Regions from separate parts of the Chryseobacterium sp. HMWF035 genome, predicted to be linked through region 2. Evidence: riboswitches for the same ligand, from Rfam matches in the RefSeq annotation. Region 2 holds a riboswitch; the other holds the start of a gene.
What was found. A riboswitch is a leader RNA that binds a small molecule or an ion and turns the genes downstream of it on or off. The one in region 2 is predicted to bind S-adenosylmethionine.
Positions count from the first base shown of each region.

Region 1: it holds a riboswitch for S-adenosylmethionine, as region 2 does, so the genes downstream of both, DD829_RS06990 (TonB-dependent receptor plug domain-containing protein) here and DD829_RS14095 (alpha/beta fold hydrolase) in region 2, are expected to answer to the same signal.

Region 1 is NZ_QEHP01000043.1:70,794-77,980, reverse strand. It holds gene DD829_RS06995 (alpha-amylase family glycosyl hydrolase) at 1-1,784, shown strand, start outside; SAM riboswitch class I at 2,168-2,271, shown strand; gene DD829_RS06990 (TonB-dependent receptor plug domain-containing protein) at 2,366-4,789, shown strand; gene DD829_RS06985 (APC family permease) at 4,793-6,085, shown strand; gene prfA (peptide chain release factor 1) at 6,630-7,187, shown strand, end outside.
Region 2 is NZ_QEHP01000094.1:12,444-19,630, forward strand. It holds gene DD829_RS14085 (O-succinylhomoserine sulfhydrylase) at 1-878, opposite strand, end outside; gene DD829_RS14090 (ACT domain-containing protein) at 1,174-2,718, opposite strand; gene DD829_RS14095 (alpha/beta fold hydrolase) at 2,711-3,658, opposite strand; SAM riboswitch class I at 3,716-3,823, opposite strand; gene DD829_RS14100 (MGH1-like glycoside hydrolase domain-containing protein) at 4,011-6,626, shown strand; gene DD829_RS14105 (T9SS type A sorting domain-containing protein) at 6,871-7,187, shown strand, end outside.

The DNA.
Region 1 (7,187 bases), on a different contig from region 2:
TTAAAACAGGACAAACTCCTTACAACTGGCAGGTTACGAATTTCCAGCGTCCGGCAAAAGAAAATCTTGTGGTGTATGAATTGCTGTTAAGAGACTTTACGCAGGAAAAAAACTGGCAGTCTTTAATTAGTAAGATTTCATACCTGAAAAATCTGAATATTAATGCAATTGAATTGCTTCCTATCATGGAATTCGAAGGAAATCTTTCATGGGGATACAATACTTCTTTCCATTATGCATTAGACAAAGCGTACGGAACACCGGAAAAATTCAAAGAATTTGTAGATCTGTGTCATCAGAACGGAATTGCTGTAATTCTGGATATTGCTTTTAATCATGCAACAGGTCGTTCTCCGCTCGCGAGACTTTGGAATGTTGATCCGGATGGAGACGGTTACGGAGATATTGCAGCCAATAATCCTTACTTCAATCAGGTTCCTAAACATTCTTATAATGTATTCAATGATTTTAACCATACAAGTACTTCAACGAAATATTACGTTGAAAGATGTCTTCAGCAATGGTTAACGGAATATCATGTAGACGGTTTCCGTTGGGATTTAACAAAAGGATTTACACAAAGCTGTACTGAAAACGATGAAGCCTGTACAAACTCTTATCAGCAGGACAGAGTAGATATCCTGAAATACTATGCAGATAAGCAATGGGCTCTTGATCCGAATTCTTACATGATTTTTGAACATTTGGGAACCGATGCCGAAGAACAGCAGTGGGCAAACTACAGAGTTGCAGAAGGAAAAGGAGTGATGATGTGGAACAACCAGAACGGATCATATAACCAGAATACGATGGGCTATAAAGAGAACAGTAATTTCGACAGAATGAATCATACGCTGCATGGATTCTCTGAAATGAGAGCGGTAGGTTACGGAGAAAGTCACGATGAAGAAAGATTAATGTTCAAAAACCTTGCTTACGGAGCGGTGAACGGAAGCTATGATGTTAAAAACCTTAATACAGCTTTAGACAGAATGAAAGCTTTCGGAGCGACGTTCTTCACTATTCCCGGTCCGAAAATGATCTGGCAGTTCGGAGAACTTGGATACGAATTCAGCATCAACAGATGTACGAACGGAACCATTAATAACGCATGCAGAACCGATGAAAAGCCAATTGCGTTTACTTTGGGATATGATACAGATATCAATAGAAAAGCAGTTTATGATACCTGGGCGAAAATTATTAATTTCAAAAATATATATCCGGTTTTCAAGTCAAAAACCTATACTGTTGAATCAAATAATTTAGCAAACGATCTAAATGGATTAATTACGAGAATTTACGTTTACGACAACGCAATTACGAACGGAGTGAAAAATGTAGTGGTGTTAGCAAATTACACAACGGCAGCTCAAAGCGTGGTTCCGTATTTCCCGTATGTGGGTCAGTGGCAGAATCTAATGGATAACTCTGTTTCTAATGTAACTTCTACAACGGCTCCGATTACTCTTCAGCCGGGAGAATTCAGAATTTTCGGAAATTATGTGGGAAGTTTATCCACAGCAGATGTGAATGCTGAAAATAAGCTTTCATTGCAAATTGCGGATAACCCTGTAAAAAATGGTCTGGCAAAATTAATTTACCACAAAGCGAAGAATGGGGAAATCTTTATCTACGATATGAGCGGTAAAAAAATGGATTCATTTAAATTAAATAATGAAAACGGGACCTACGAATTAAAAACAAATTATCCGGTAGGAACGTATTTGGTTCATTTGAAATCAGATACGGGAGTTTCGATTCAGAAAATGATGGTAAAATAACCTGTGGATAACTTCAAAAGTTTATATTGAGAGATCGCGAAAGCGGTCTCTTTTTTTGCTTATTCATATTTTATCCGCAATAAAAATCAAGGTTGTCAATACGATACTAACGGCTTTTCAATACTTTATTCACATTGTTTTCCACATTAAAATAGAAGGTTGTCCATATCTTATTCATACCTTACTCATACGTTATTCATATTTTACTCACAATTGAAAAATTGTTTATCGACAATTAATTTTTGTATACTAACATCAAATTAATACGTTCCTAATAGGTAATTCACGCGTTATCCACATCTTATTCACAATTTTTATATTCCTTAAAAATTCAAAATTCAAATTTTTTTGCAGATTAAAATTATTAGTCTACCTTTGCGGTAGATTTATCGAGAAAGGTGGAGGGATTTGGCCCTGAGAAACCTTAGCAACCGACATTTTCTGATGAAAAGGTGCTAATTCCAACCCGATTGGGGGAAGATAAGTGAGTCAGTATTCCGTATGAATTCCAGCTTCTTGAAGGTCTTTATGTTTGTTTCGGCAAACCATTTTAAATTAATTTTTTTAAAGCACTGAATAGAATGAAAAAACTCAGCGTAAGCGTACTCCTTTTAGCAATAGGATTTTTATCGGCACAGGAAAAAGAACAGCAGATAGAAGATGTGGTCATTGTAGGAAACCGAAATGCAAAACGCACAAAACTGGAAACTCCGGTTCCGGTAGACATCATCAACATCGAAAAAATACAGCAGTCTTCACCGCAAACTACCGTTCAGGATTTACTGAATTATGTTATCCCGTCTTTCAACTCAGTCCGGCAGTCGGCTTCAGACGGTACAGAACATATCGATCCTGTTACTTTGAGAGGAATGGGACCTGATCAGGTTCTGGTTCTCGTTAACGGAAAAAGAAGACATACTACTTCTTTAGTTAATTATCAGAATACAGTCGGAAACGGTTCTGTAGGTACAGATTTAAGTACTATTCCGGTAATCGCAATCGACAGAATTGAAGTTCTGAGAGATGGCGCGGCGGCACAATACGGTTCTGATGCCATTGCAGGAGTCATCAATATTATTCTTAAAAAAAATATCGGCGGAACAGCCAGTCTTAATTACGGAATTTCCGGAAGAAATGATGGCGAAACGTATCAGGCAGCAGCGAACTACGGAACTTCTTTAGGGAAAAAAGACGGCTATATCAGTTTATCCCTGCAATTAAACCAAAGAGGAAAAACAACAAGAACGCAGAATCATAATCTTGATATTTACGGTGATAATTTCGCGTATGATTTTGCTCCGGATTTTAATGCTGCAAAAGCTCTGGACTATCAGAAAATTCTTGCCAATGGTTTAACACGGGATGATTTTAATTTCCAGATCGGTGATGCAAAAATAAAGCAGGCACAGTTATTTTTTAATTCCGAATATCCTTTGAACGATCAGTTTAAAATATATTCCTTCGGAGGTTTCAGTATCAAAGAAGGGCAGGGTTACGGTTTCAGAAGATTGCCGAGTGAAACTTCAAACAATGTTTATTCTATTTATCCGAACGGTTTTCAGCCGACTTTAGGCTCGAAAATCTATGACATTTCTTATGCAGTCGGAGCAAAATATAATAAAAACGATTGGTTTTTTGACCTTAGCAATACATTCGGAAGCAATACATTCAATTATGATGTAAGCAACACCGTCAATGCATCTTTAGGAGCCAAGTCACCAACAGATTTTTATGCGGGAGCACACAGTTTTCTTCAGAATACTGTTAATCTTGATGTTTCAAAAAACATCAGGAACTTCAATATCGCATTCGGTGGGGAATTCAGGTTTGAGCAGTACGAAATTAAAGCAGGAGATCAGGCTTCCTATATGAGATATGATATTTTCGGAAATCCTGTGACGGCGACTACCAATCCGGATAATATCTCCGGAGCAGGAGGAGCGCAGTCGTTTATTGGATTTTCACCACAAAACGCACTTTCAAAATCAAGACATTCAACTGCAGTTTATGCCGACGTTTCTTATGATCTGGATAAAAAATTAAATGTAGACCTTGCTGGAAGATTCGAAAACTATTCAGATTTTGGAAGTACACTGAACGGAAAATTAGCAGTGAGGTACGAATTCGCAAAAAATTATGCAATCCGTGCTGCGGTGGGAACCGGCTTCAGAGCACCATCTCTTCAGCAGCAGTATTTTAACAATTCTTATGCAGATATTTCCACCACAGGAAATTCAATTGTTACCAAAGGAATTTTTAACAACGACAGCGAAGCTGCAAAAGCACTTGGTTTCGACAAATTAAAACAGGAAACTTCGGTGAACGGAAGCGTTGGATTTACTTTAAAGCCGATCAATAAGCTGTCAATCACTTTAGACGGATATTTAATCAAAGTGAAAGACCGAATCGTGATTACAAGTAATATTACAGACGATCGACTGGCGGTTTATGGTGTGGAAAGCGGAAGATTTTTTGCCAATGCCGTTGATACGGAAACCAAAGGAGTAGATCTGGTAGTTGCTTACGACTGGAAAATTGGAGGCGGTAATTTAAATATCAATCTTGCCGGAAATTATACCGAAACAAAAATTACAGATTTTCATTTCCCGGCTAATCTTCAGACACCGCAGAATGAATTTTTCGGACCGGATCAGATCAATATCATCGAAAGTCTCTCGCCCAAAACCAAAGCTTCTTTAGGACTGAATTACGGAGTCGGAAAATTTAATTTTCTGGTGAGAAATACTTACTTCGGGAAAGTAATCCGCGACGGATATCCGTTTGGAGGAGTTCAGGAATTTAATCCGAAAGTAGTCACCGATGTGAGTGTAGGATATGATTTCACAAAAAATATTAATTTAACCGTCGGAGCCAATAATGTGTTTGATGTCTTTCCGGATCTTCAGATGTATGAAAATTCGTATTTTGGGGTTTTCAAATATGCTCCGGTGCAGATGGGAACTCTCGGAAACTATTTCTTCGGAAGGCTTAATTTTACATTTTAATTAATGAATTCAACTTCACATCAGATCGGCTGGAAAACCGCAGTGGCAATTGTCGTTTCGAATATGATCGGAACCGGAATTTTTACAACACTCGGTTTTCAGCTTACCGACATTACGAATGCTTACAGCATATTCCTCCTTTGTTTCATTGGAGGAATTCTTGCTTTGTTCGGAGCCTTTTGCTATGCCGAATTAGGTTCCCATTTCAAAGGAAACGGCGGAGATTTTATTTATCTGAAAGAAACCTATCACCCGCTTTTAGGCTATCTCGTGAGCTGGATTTCCCTCATCATCGGGTTTTCCTCTCCCGTTGCATTGGCTGCTTTGGCGATGTCGAAATACCTTTCTGCTTTCGATGTTTCTTTTGGAAACAGCTTTGCCATCGGAATTATCTTTCTGGTTTCCGTTTTTTTGTCATTCAGCTTACAGGCTTCAAGCAGATTTCATAATTTTTTTACACTGATAAAAATTGCGTTCATCATTGTTCTCATCATAATAGGAATCGGAATTTCAGACTCAGAAACAATTGGGAACAGCCTGAAATTAGATGATTCATGGCAAAAGGAAATTATGCTTCCTGCTTTTGCGACGTCTCTGGTTTTCGTAACGTATTCTTACACAGGTTGGAATTCTGCTTCCTACATTGCGGGAGAAATAAAAGATGTTCAGAAAAATTTACCGAAATCACTCATTGTAGGAACTGTTTTCGTAACCGTAAGTTATCTCTTGGTTAATTTTATCATGCTGAAACACGCTCCGGTAAATCAATTGGCGGGAAAAGAAGATGTAATGGGGGAAGCTGCCAATAATATGCTGGGAAATACTTTCGGTAAAGTCGTTAATATTTTTATTGCTTTACAGTTAGTCGCCACCATCAGCGGTTATTTATGGGTAGGTTCCCGTTTGACACAGGCTTTTGCAAAAGAAAACAGGCTCTGGAAATCCTTATCGGTCGGAAATAAAAAAGGAATTCCTGTTCGTGCCATTTTTGCCCATGCCGTGATTGCAACGTTGATTATTCTCACAGGAAGTTTTAAGGAAATCTTTGTTTACACAGCATTCATTCTTCAGTTGTTTGCCAGTCTGGCAATTTCTACGGCATATTTCATTAAAAAAGAAGACCGGAAAATATTCAAATCCAATCTTTTTTATATTTTTCCTACGTTTTTTTTATTGTTCAGTATCTACATTCTGTATTTCACGTTCATTCATAATCCAAAAGAAAGCATCATCGGATTAGGAATTGTTGCGGTGGGAATTGTTTTGTATTTAATTGATAAGAAATTATCCCGCTGATTTAAATTAATCGTAAAACAATCAAAAGTTGTTTTTAACGCAGAGTTCGCAGGAATAATTGAACCATTAAGATTATTTAAGAAGTTAAGTTTTGTGAAGATTATTTGAACTCTTAATTTCTAATCTTAGTATTAAATCCATACAACCAAATATTGTTTTTAACGCAGAGTTCGCAAGGATAATTGAATTAGCTTTGAAAAAAATCCGTTCGCAAGGGCGTTTCACTCAGCAAATGATAGCAGAATTATATTTTTGATATCGTTTGGAGACGCCTTAATTTCACCAAGCTATTACGTAAGAAATCATTTACACATTTTTATCATTCGCTGAGTGAAACGCCGTTGCGACCGAAAAGTAATTGCAATCATTTAAAATAAAATCCTTGCGAACATTGCGCTTAAAAAAACGCTTAACTCAACAACTATTGGGAACATTGCGTTAAAAAAAGATTCTTCAATACGCATACGCTTCATTCAGAACAACAAACTATTAGTTTTAAAATTGAATTAATAATCCGTATCTTTGCACCCACAAAATTTTCATAATGTCTAAATCATTAATTCCAAAATTAGAAGCTATAAAACAGAGATATAATGAGGTGGCAGACCTTATTATACAGCCTGATGTTATTTCAGACCAAAAAAGATATTCTTCTTTGAACAAAGAATATAGCGATTTGGGGAAAATTGTAAAAGTTTACGATCAATATAAAGGAGCGTTGGATACGATTGAAGAGTCCGACGAAATTATTGCCGACGGATCCGACAGAGATTTCGTGGAACTGGCAAAAATCGAGAAAAACGAAGCACTGGAAAAAATTCCGGGACTTGAGGAAGAATTAAAAGTTTTATTAATTCCTAAAGATCCTGCAGACGACAAAAACGTTATCGTGGAACTTCGTGCCGGAACAGGAGGTGATGAAGCAGCCATCTTCGTGGAAGATATTTACAGGATGTATTCCATGTATTTCAAAACGAAAGGATGGAGACACGAGATCACAGATTCTAACGAAGCGGCGAAAGGGTACAAAGAACTCATCATGAAAGTGGAAGGAGAAGGCGTGTACGGAATCATGAAATTCGAATCCGGAGTTCACCGTGTA
Region 2 (7,187 bases):
TAGCTTGAATGAGATTTTAAGAACGGATATTTTACTAATTCTACATTGGGATGACTTTCAAGAAACTCGGCAACTTTCAGTGCGTTCTCGCAATGTTTTTCTACACGAATTGCCAGTGTTTCTAGACTTTTAGACAAAACCCAAGCGTTGAAAGGTGACATGGCGGGTCCTGTATTTCTGGCGAAAAGATAGATTTCACGGATCAGGTCTTCTCTTCCAACCGCTACTCCTCCTAAAACGCGACCTTGTCCGTCAATTAACTTGGTTGCGGAATGCACCACAATGTCTGCTCCGTATTTTATCGGTTGTTGCAGATAAGGTGTCGCAAAGCAGTTATCCACAATAAAAATTAAGTTGTGTTTCTTCGCAATGTGTCCGAAAAACTCTAAATCCAAAACCTCAATCGCAGGATTGGTAGGTGTTTCCAGATATAAAATTTTCGTGTTGGGCTGAATATATTTTTCTACATTCTCTGCATCTTCTGCTTTAAAATAGGTTGTTTCGATATTCCATTTCGGGAAATATTTTGTGAACAAAGTATGCGTAGAACCGAAAACGGACTGACAGCTTACAATATGATCTCCGGCATTTAACAAAGTCGCAAATGTGGAGTAAATCGCTGCCATTCCTGTGGCAAAAGCATATCCTGCTTCTGCGCCTTCCATTTTGGCAATTTTATCGGTAAATTCTGTTACGTTCGGATTTGAAAAACGGCTGTATAAATTTTTTGGTTTTTCTTCCGCAAAGCTCGCTCTCATGTCTTCCGCATCCTTAAAAATAAAGCTGGATGTGAGATACAAAGGCGTGGAATGCTCATCAAACTGGGTTCTTTCAGTCTGGGTTCTTATGGCAAAGGTTTCAAAATTTTCGTTTTCCATATAGTTTAAAATGTAACAATGTATCGGTTTAGCAATGTAACAATTAGATGCTTCGACAAGCTCAGCATGACAATTGTAATGAATATTGGTAACTGCTACATTATTAAATTGTTATATTAATATTATTATTTCGTTCCATAGGTTTTACCTACGGCTATTAATGTTTTATTTTTTCCATAGGTTTTCACCTACGGCTACTAATATTGAACCCTTCGGGTTTAAACGCTGTTTTATTTCGTTCCATAGGTTCTACCTACGGCTATTAATATTGAACCCTTCGGGTTCACAGGTTCTTCTATTTCGTTTCACTTACTCTTAAAATGTCTCCGAATACACCTCTTGCCGTAACTATTGCGCCGGCGCCGGCTCCCATGATGACGATTGGGTTTTCTCCGTAACTTTCGGTGTAGATTTCGAAGATTGAATCTGAGCCTTTTAGTTGTCCTAACGCGGAAGTTGCCGGAACGGAAATTAATTTCACATCCAGTTCTCCTTTTTCTTTCTGCAAATCTCCGTGAAGATCTCCCACATATCTTAAAACGTGTCCTTCTTCCTGATTTTCTTTGATTTTCTGATATTCCGCATCTAATTCGTCCAGTCTTGAAAGGAATTCTGATTTGGAAACAGAAAGCAGATTTTCAGAAACAAGATTCTGAATTTTAATATCTTCAAACTCATTGATTAAGTCTAATTCTCTCGCCAGAATCAATAATTTTCTTGCCACATCGTTTCCTGACAGGTCTTCTCTTGGATCGGGTTCTGTATATCCTTTTTCCAACGCTTCATTGATGATGGTGGAAAACTTATCGTCTCTCAAAGAAAAATTATTGAAAACATAGCTTAATGTTCCTGAGAAAACGCCTTTAATTCTTGTGATATTTTCTCCTGAAAGGTGTAGAAGTTTAATGGTGTCGATCAATGGTAAACCTGCTCCCACATTGGTTTCGTAGAGATAGCGTCTGTTGTTTTTGTTCAACGTATATCTTAGTTGACGGTATTCTGAAATCGGAAGGGTGTTGAAAATTTTGTTGGAAGAAACGAGATCGAAGCCGTTTTCTGCCAATGTGTGATAATTTTTCACGAAGTCTTTGCTTGCGGTGTTATCCACAACGATTAAATTTTCAAGCTGATTTTCTTTGGAGAAATTAATCAGTTCCTGAACATCGGAAGGTTTTTCTGCCGTTAAAACCTCATCATTCCAATTGCTGTCGAATCCTTTTTTGTTGAATGCTATTTTCCTGGAATTGGCAACTGCAACTACTTTCAGGTCTATTTTTTTTCGTCTTTTAATTTCTTCTGAAGATTCCAAAACCTGCTGTATTAAAGTTTTCCCTACGTTTCCGTGACCGATGATTGCCAGATGAACGGTTTTCGGTTTTTTGGAAATTTCAGATTCGATGATATTTTTTGCTTTTTCGTCCTGTGAAGATGTCACAACGATATTTACACGTTTTTCGGCTGCAATCTGGTTCAAAAGCAATGGAAAGACATTATTTCTTGCGAGTTCCGCCAATACTTTGTTGAAATCCTCTGCAACAAATCCTAACACCGACACATTATTGATGCTGTAAATCTGGGAAACTTTCCCCGATTTTCTTTCTGGTTCAAATTCGTCAATCAAACAATTGACTGCTTTTTCGGAATCGTTTTCATGAACTAAAATGGAGATTCCGTTTTCAATTGCCTGCTGGGAAATTACTCCCACACTGATTCGCGCCAAAGTAAGCGCTTTAAAAATTCGTCCGTCGATCCCGATTTCACCTAAGAAATCTTCTCCTTCAAATTTGATGATGGATCTGTTTTTTAAAAATTTTATTTCTTTAGCATTAATCTTACTCATTTTTCAAAATATTTTTAATGATCGTATTTAATTGTTTATATTCCATTAAGAAGGCATCGTGCCCATGAACTGAGGTGATCTCGTGATAGAAAACATCTTTGTTTTTCTCTTTCAGCTTTTCAAAACACATCCGGATTTCTGAGGCGGGGAAAAATAAATCTGTATCTACAGAGATCATGTGCATTCGCGCCTGAATTTTTTCCAAATGTTCTTCATTGGCATTGATGTTCATCAGCAAATGATTCATGAGCTTGTATGATTTTAAACTAAATCTTTCGTTTAAAGCTTTTCCGTGATAAACAAGCCAGTCTTCTGACTCTAATCTCTGCTTTTCTTCACTGTATCTGTTTTGAAATCTGTTATTTAACGATTCAGGAGTCCTGTAGCACAACATTGCATGAATTCTGGCTTTCTGTAAAGGTTCATCGTTTTGATTTAATAAAAATTTCTGAACCAGACATTGTGCATGAAGCCAGTCGTGGGTTTTAAAATCGCATGCTACCGGGATGAAAATTTCGGCAAGATGTGGCTTTTTCACCAGCATTTCCCAGCCGATTCCGCCTCCTAAAGAACCTCCAATAATGGCGTGTAAACTTTTGATATTTAAAATTTCAAGGCCTTTCAAAAATATGTTTGCTATATCTGAAGGCGTGAAATCTTCACATTCATCAATAAAAAAATCATCAAATCCGTTTCCGGGAATATTGAAGCACAGAACTGTATATTGGTCGGTATCGATTACCTGATGTTCTCCAACCAGTTGTTTCCACCATCCTTTTTCTCCGGAAACATTGGAATTTCCGGTTAAAGCATGATTCACTAAAATGATCGGGGCAGAAAACAGGTCTTTCCCGAAAAGCTGATAGCTCAACGGGATATTGTATTCCTTTTGGGAATCGGTACGATACGAAAAATTAATATGTTTAAGTTCTGTTTTCAATTCTATTATTTTAATACAATTGAAAATGCCACAGGAAATGGCTGAAAGAACTTCAGTGAGTTATCTGTCCAAAATAATTCTGGTAGAACGTAGCACCTTCATTGCTTGCGCAAAGGGTTGCTAAGGTTTCATAGGGTCTAATCCCTCAACCTTTCTTGATAACATTTTCAATATTTGAATGAACGAATGGTGCAAAGATAAAACTTTTCTTTTAAATATTTATAAAAATTTAATTTAATCTTACAAACCCCGATAAACAGAAGGCTTTCAGGGAAATATTAATAATAATTCCAATTTCGTGAGTTGGAATTTTTTCGCAAAAAAACTAACTTCGTAATGAAAATGATGAGATATGATTGCTGAAAAACAAAGATTACAAGACACAAACTGGAAAAACTGGGGACCTTATGTGAGTAACCGGCAATGGGGAAATGTACGCGAAGACTACAGCCCAAACGGCGATGCATGGAATTTCGCCAATCACAATAACGCAGAAAGCTATGCCTACCGTTGGGGAGAGGAAGGGATAGCGGGAATTTCTGATGCAAAGCAGCTTTTCTGTTTTGCGCTTTCGTTCTGGAACAAAAAAGATAAGATGGTGAAGGAGCGCTTCTTTGGATTGAGCAATCCACAGGGAAATCATGGAGAAGACATTAAAGAACTATTTTATTATCTGGATAATACACCTACTCACAGCTATATGAAAATGGTGTACAAATATCCGATTAATGCGTTTCCGTATGATGAACTGCTTTCTGAAAATGGAAAAAGAAGTAAAAAGGAAGCGGAATATGAAATTTTCGACACCGGAATTTTTGATCAGGATGAATATTTTGATATTTTTATAGAGTACGCTAAAGCAGAATACAACGATATTTTAGTAAGAGTAACGGTCTGCAACAGAAGCAATATAGTGGCTCCGATTGTATTGGCTCCCACGGTGTGGTTCAGAAATAACTGGAAATGGGGTTATAATACGTATAAAGGACAAATCAATGCTTCTCATGAAGGCTGCATCACCATCAACCATGACAGTGTTCCGATAAAAAAGTTTTATTCAAGAAATATTGCCGCGGAAAGTGTTTTCTGTGATAATGAAACCAACAGTCCGAAATTATACGGAACACCCTATCCGGGAAATACTTATTACAAGGATGGCATCAACGATTATATCACCTACGGAAGCAACACCGTGAATCCTGAAAAGAGAGGAACAAAAGCTTCTTTTTTAATTGATGAAGTGATTGAAGCCGGACAATCGAAAACGTTTGATTTCAGATTGTCTCCCAATGAACTGGAGAATCCGTTTTATGAATTTGATGAGATCTTTAGCAGCAGAGTTGCTGAAGCGGATGAATTTTATGCCGAAATTCAGAATGACGTTTCTGATGACGATGAAAAAAACGTTCAAAGGCAGGCTTTTGCAGGACTTCTCTGGAACAAGCAGTTTTATCACTATAATGTAGGAAAATGGCTGAAAGGCGATCCGAATTTTGAAGCTCCCAGAAATTTTAACCATTATGTCCGAAACACGGAATGGAATCATATGCACAATAAAGACATCATCTCGATGCCTGATAAATGGGAATATCCTTGGTATGCAACTTGGGATCTTGCCTTCCATTGTGTTCCGTTTGCGATTATTGATGCGGAATTTGCAAAAGGACAGCTTCTTTTATTAACGAAAGAATGGTATATGCATCCGAACGGACAGCTTCCTGCCTACGAATGGAACCTGAGCGATGTAAACCCTCCCGTTCATGCGTGGTCGTGCTTCCGAGTATTTAAAATTGATGAAAAGCAAAACGGCAAACCTGATCTTTTATTTTTAGAAAAGGTTTTTCAGAAATTACTGCTGAATTTCACCTGGTGGGTAAACCGAAAAGATAAAAACGGAAAAAATATTTTCGGGGGAGGTTTTCTAGGGCTTGATAACATCGGGGCTTTTGACCGGAATATGGTGCTAAAAGACGGACAGCATCTGGAGCAGGCCGACGGAACGAGCTGGATGGCAATGTACGCTCTGAATATGATGCGAATTGCCATGGAACTGGCTCAGTATTATCAGGTGTATGAAGATATGGCGATTAAATTTTTTGAGCATTATCTTTATATCGCCGAAGCCATGGAAAATCTGGGTGAAGGCACAAAAGGACTCTGGAATGAAGAAGACGGCTTTTTCTACGATGTGCTTCAGCTTGGGAACGGCGACAGTGTCTCCCTGAAGCTGAGAAGTATTGTAGGATTGATTCCTATGTTTGCCGTAGAAATCATCGATCATCATCTGTTGGATAAAATGCCCAACTTTACCACCAGAATGGATTGGATTTTGAAAAACAAACCTGAACTCACGAAACTTGTTTCGCACTGGGAAGAAGAAGGTCATGGAAGAAAGCATCTGATGAGTATTCTGAGAAAAAACCGTCTGACAAAAGTTTTGACCAGAATGCTTGATGAGAAAGAATTTTTAAGCCAATACGGAATTCGGGCAATGTCTAAGGTGTATGAAGAAAAACCGTTCAAATTTTCTGTTCATGGCACTGAAAATATTGTTTATTATACGCCTGCAGAAAGTGACAGCCGAATGTTCGGGGGAAACAGCAACTGGCGTGGTCCGATCTGGTTCCCGATCAACTTCCTGATTGTAGAAAGTTTGCAGAGATTCCATTTCTATTACGGAAACAGCATGAAAGTGGAATTGCCGACCGGAAGCGGAGAGAAGAAAAATCTGGATGAAGTCGCCCACGATATCAGCAACAGACTTTGTTCTATTTTCCTAAAAGACGAGAATGGAGAACGTGCTTTCAACGGAGGAAATGCGAAGTTTAATTACGATGAAAATTTTAAAGATTACATTACCTTTTTCGAATATTTTCACGGTGATAACGGCCGCGGTGTAGGAGCATCGCATCAGACAGGATGGACAGCTACGGTTGCCAAGCTTTTGAAGCCAAGATTGTTGATGTAATATTAACTAAACATAAATTTTAACAGGATATTTCAATTTTGAGATATCCTTTTTTTATTATTCACCACATAACATAAATACCGTCAGTTGATATGTTAAAGGTTATAGCTAAAATCTATTTTCTCATTAGTACAAAATAAATTTTTATGCATTTAACATAAAAAATCAATATTTATAAGCAAAAATAATTATTAATTTAATACCTAATAACTATATTAGCAGAATAAAATCTAATAATTATTTCATGAAAGTAAAACTACTACCTATTGCAACTTTTTTAGTTTCATCGTTATTCACAACCCATGTAAAAGCGCAGAATTATCAGCCTTTATTTATTCAGAGCGGATATAATGCAGATGTAGTCGCCAACGGTGTGGGTTCATCGGCTTCTTCCACCAATAATGATGTTGATGGGGTAAGCTATGCATTTGTCTCAAGAGATTTTCAGTTAACGGCTTCAAGTTCGCAACTTACTTACGGACTGCCTGTGAATGGAATTATCAATTCTGTAGTTTCTTCAACTCCGGGACTTTCCTATCAACTGGCATCTTACAGTTCAAA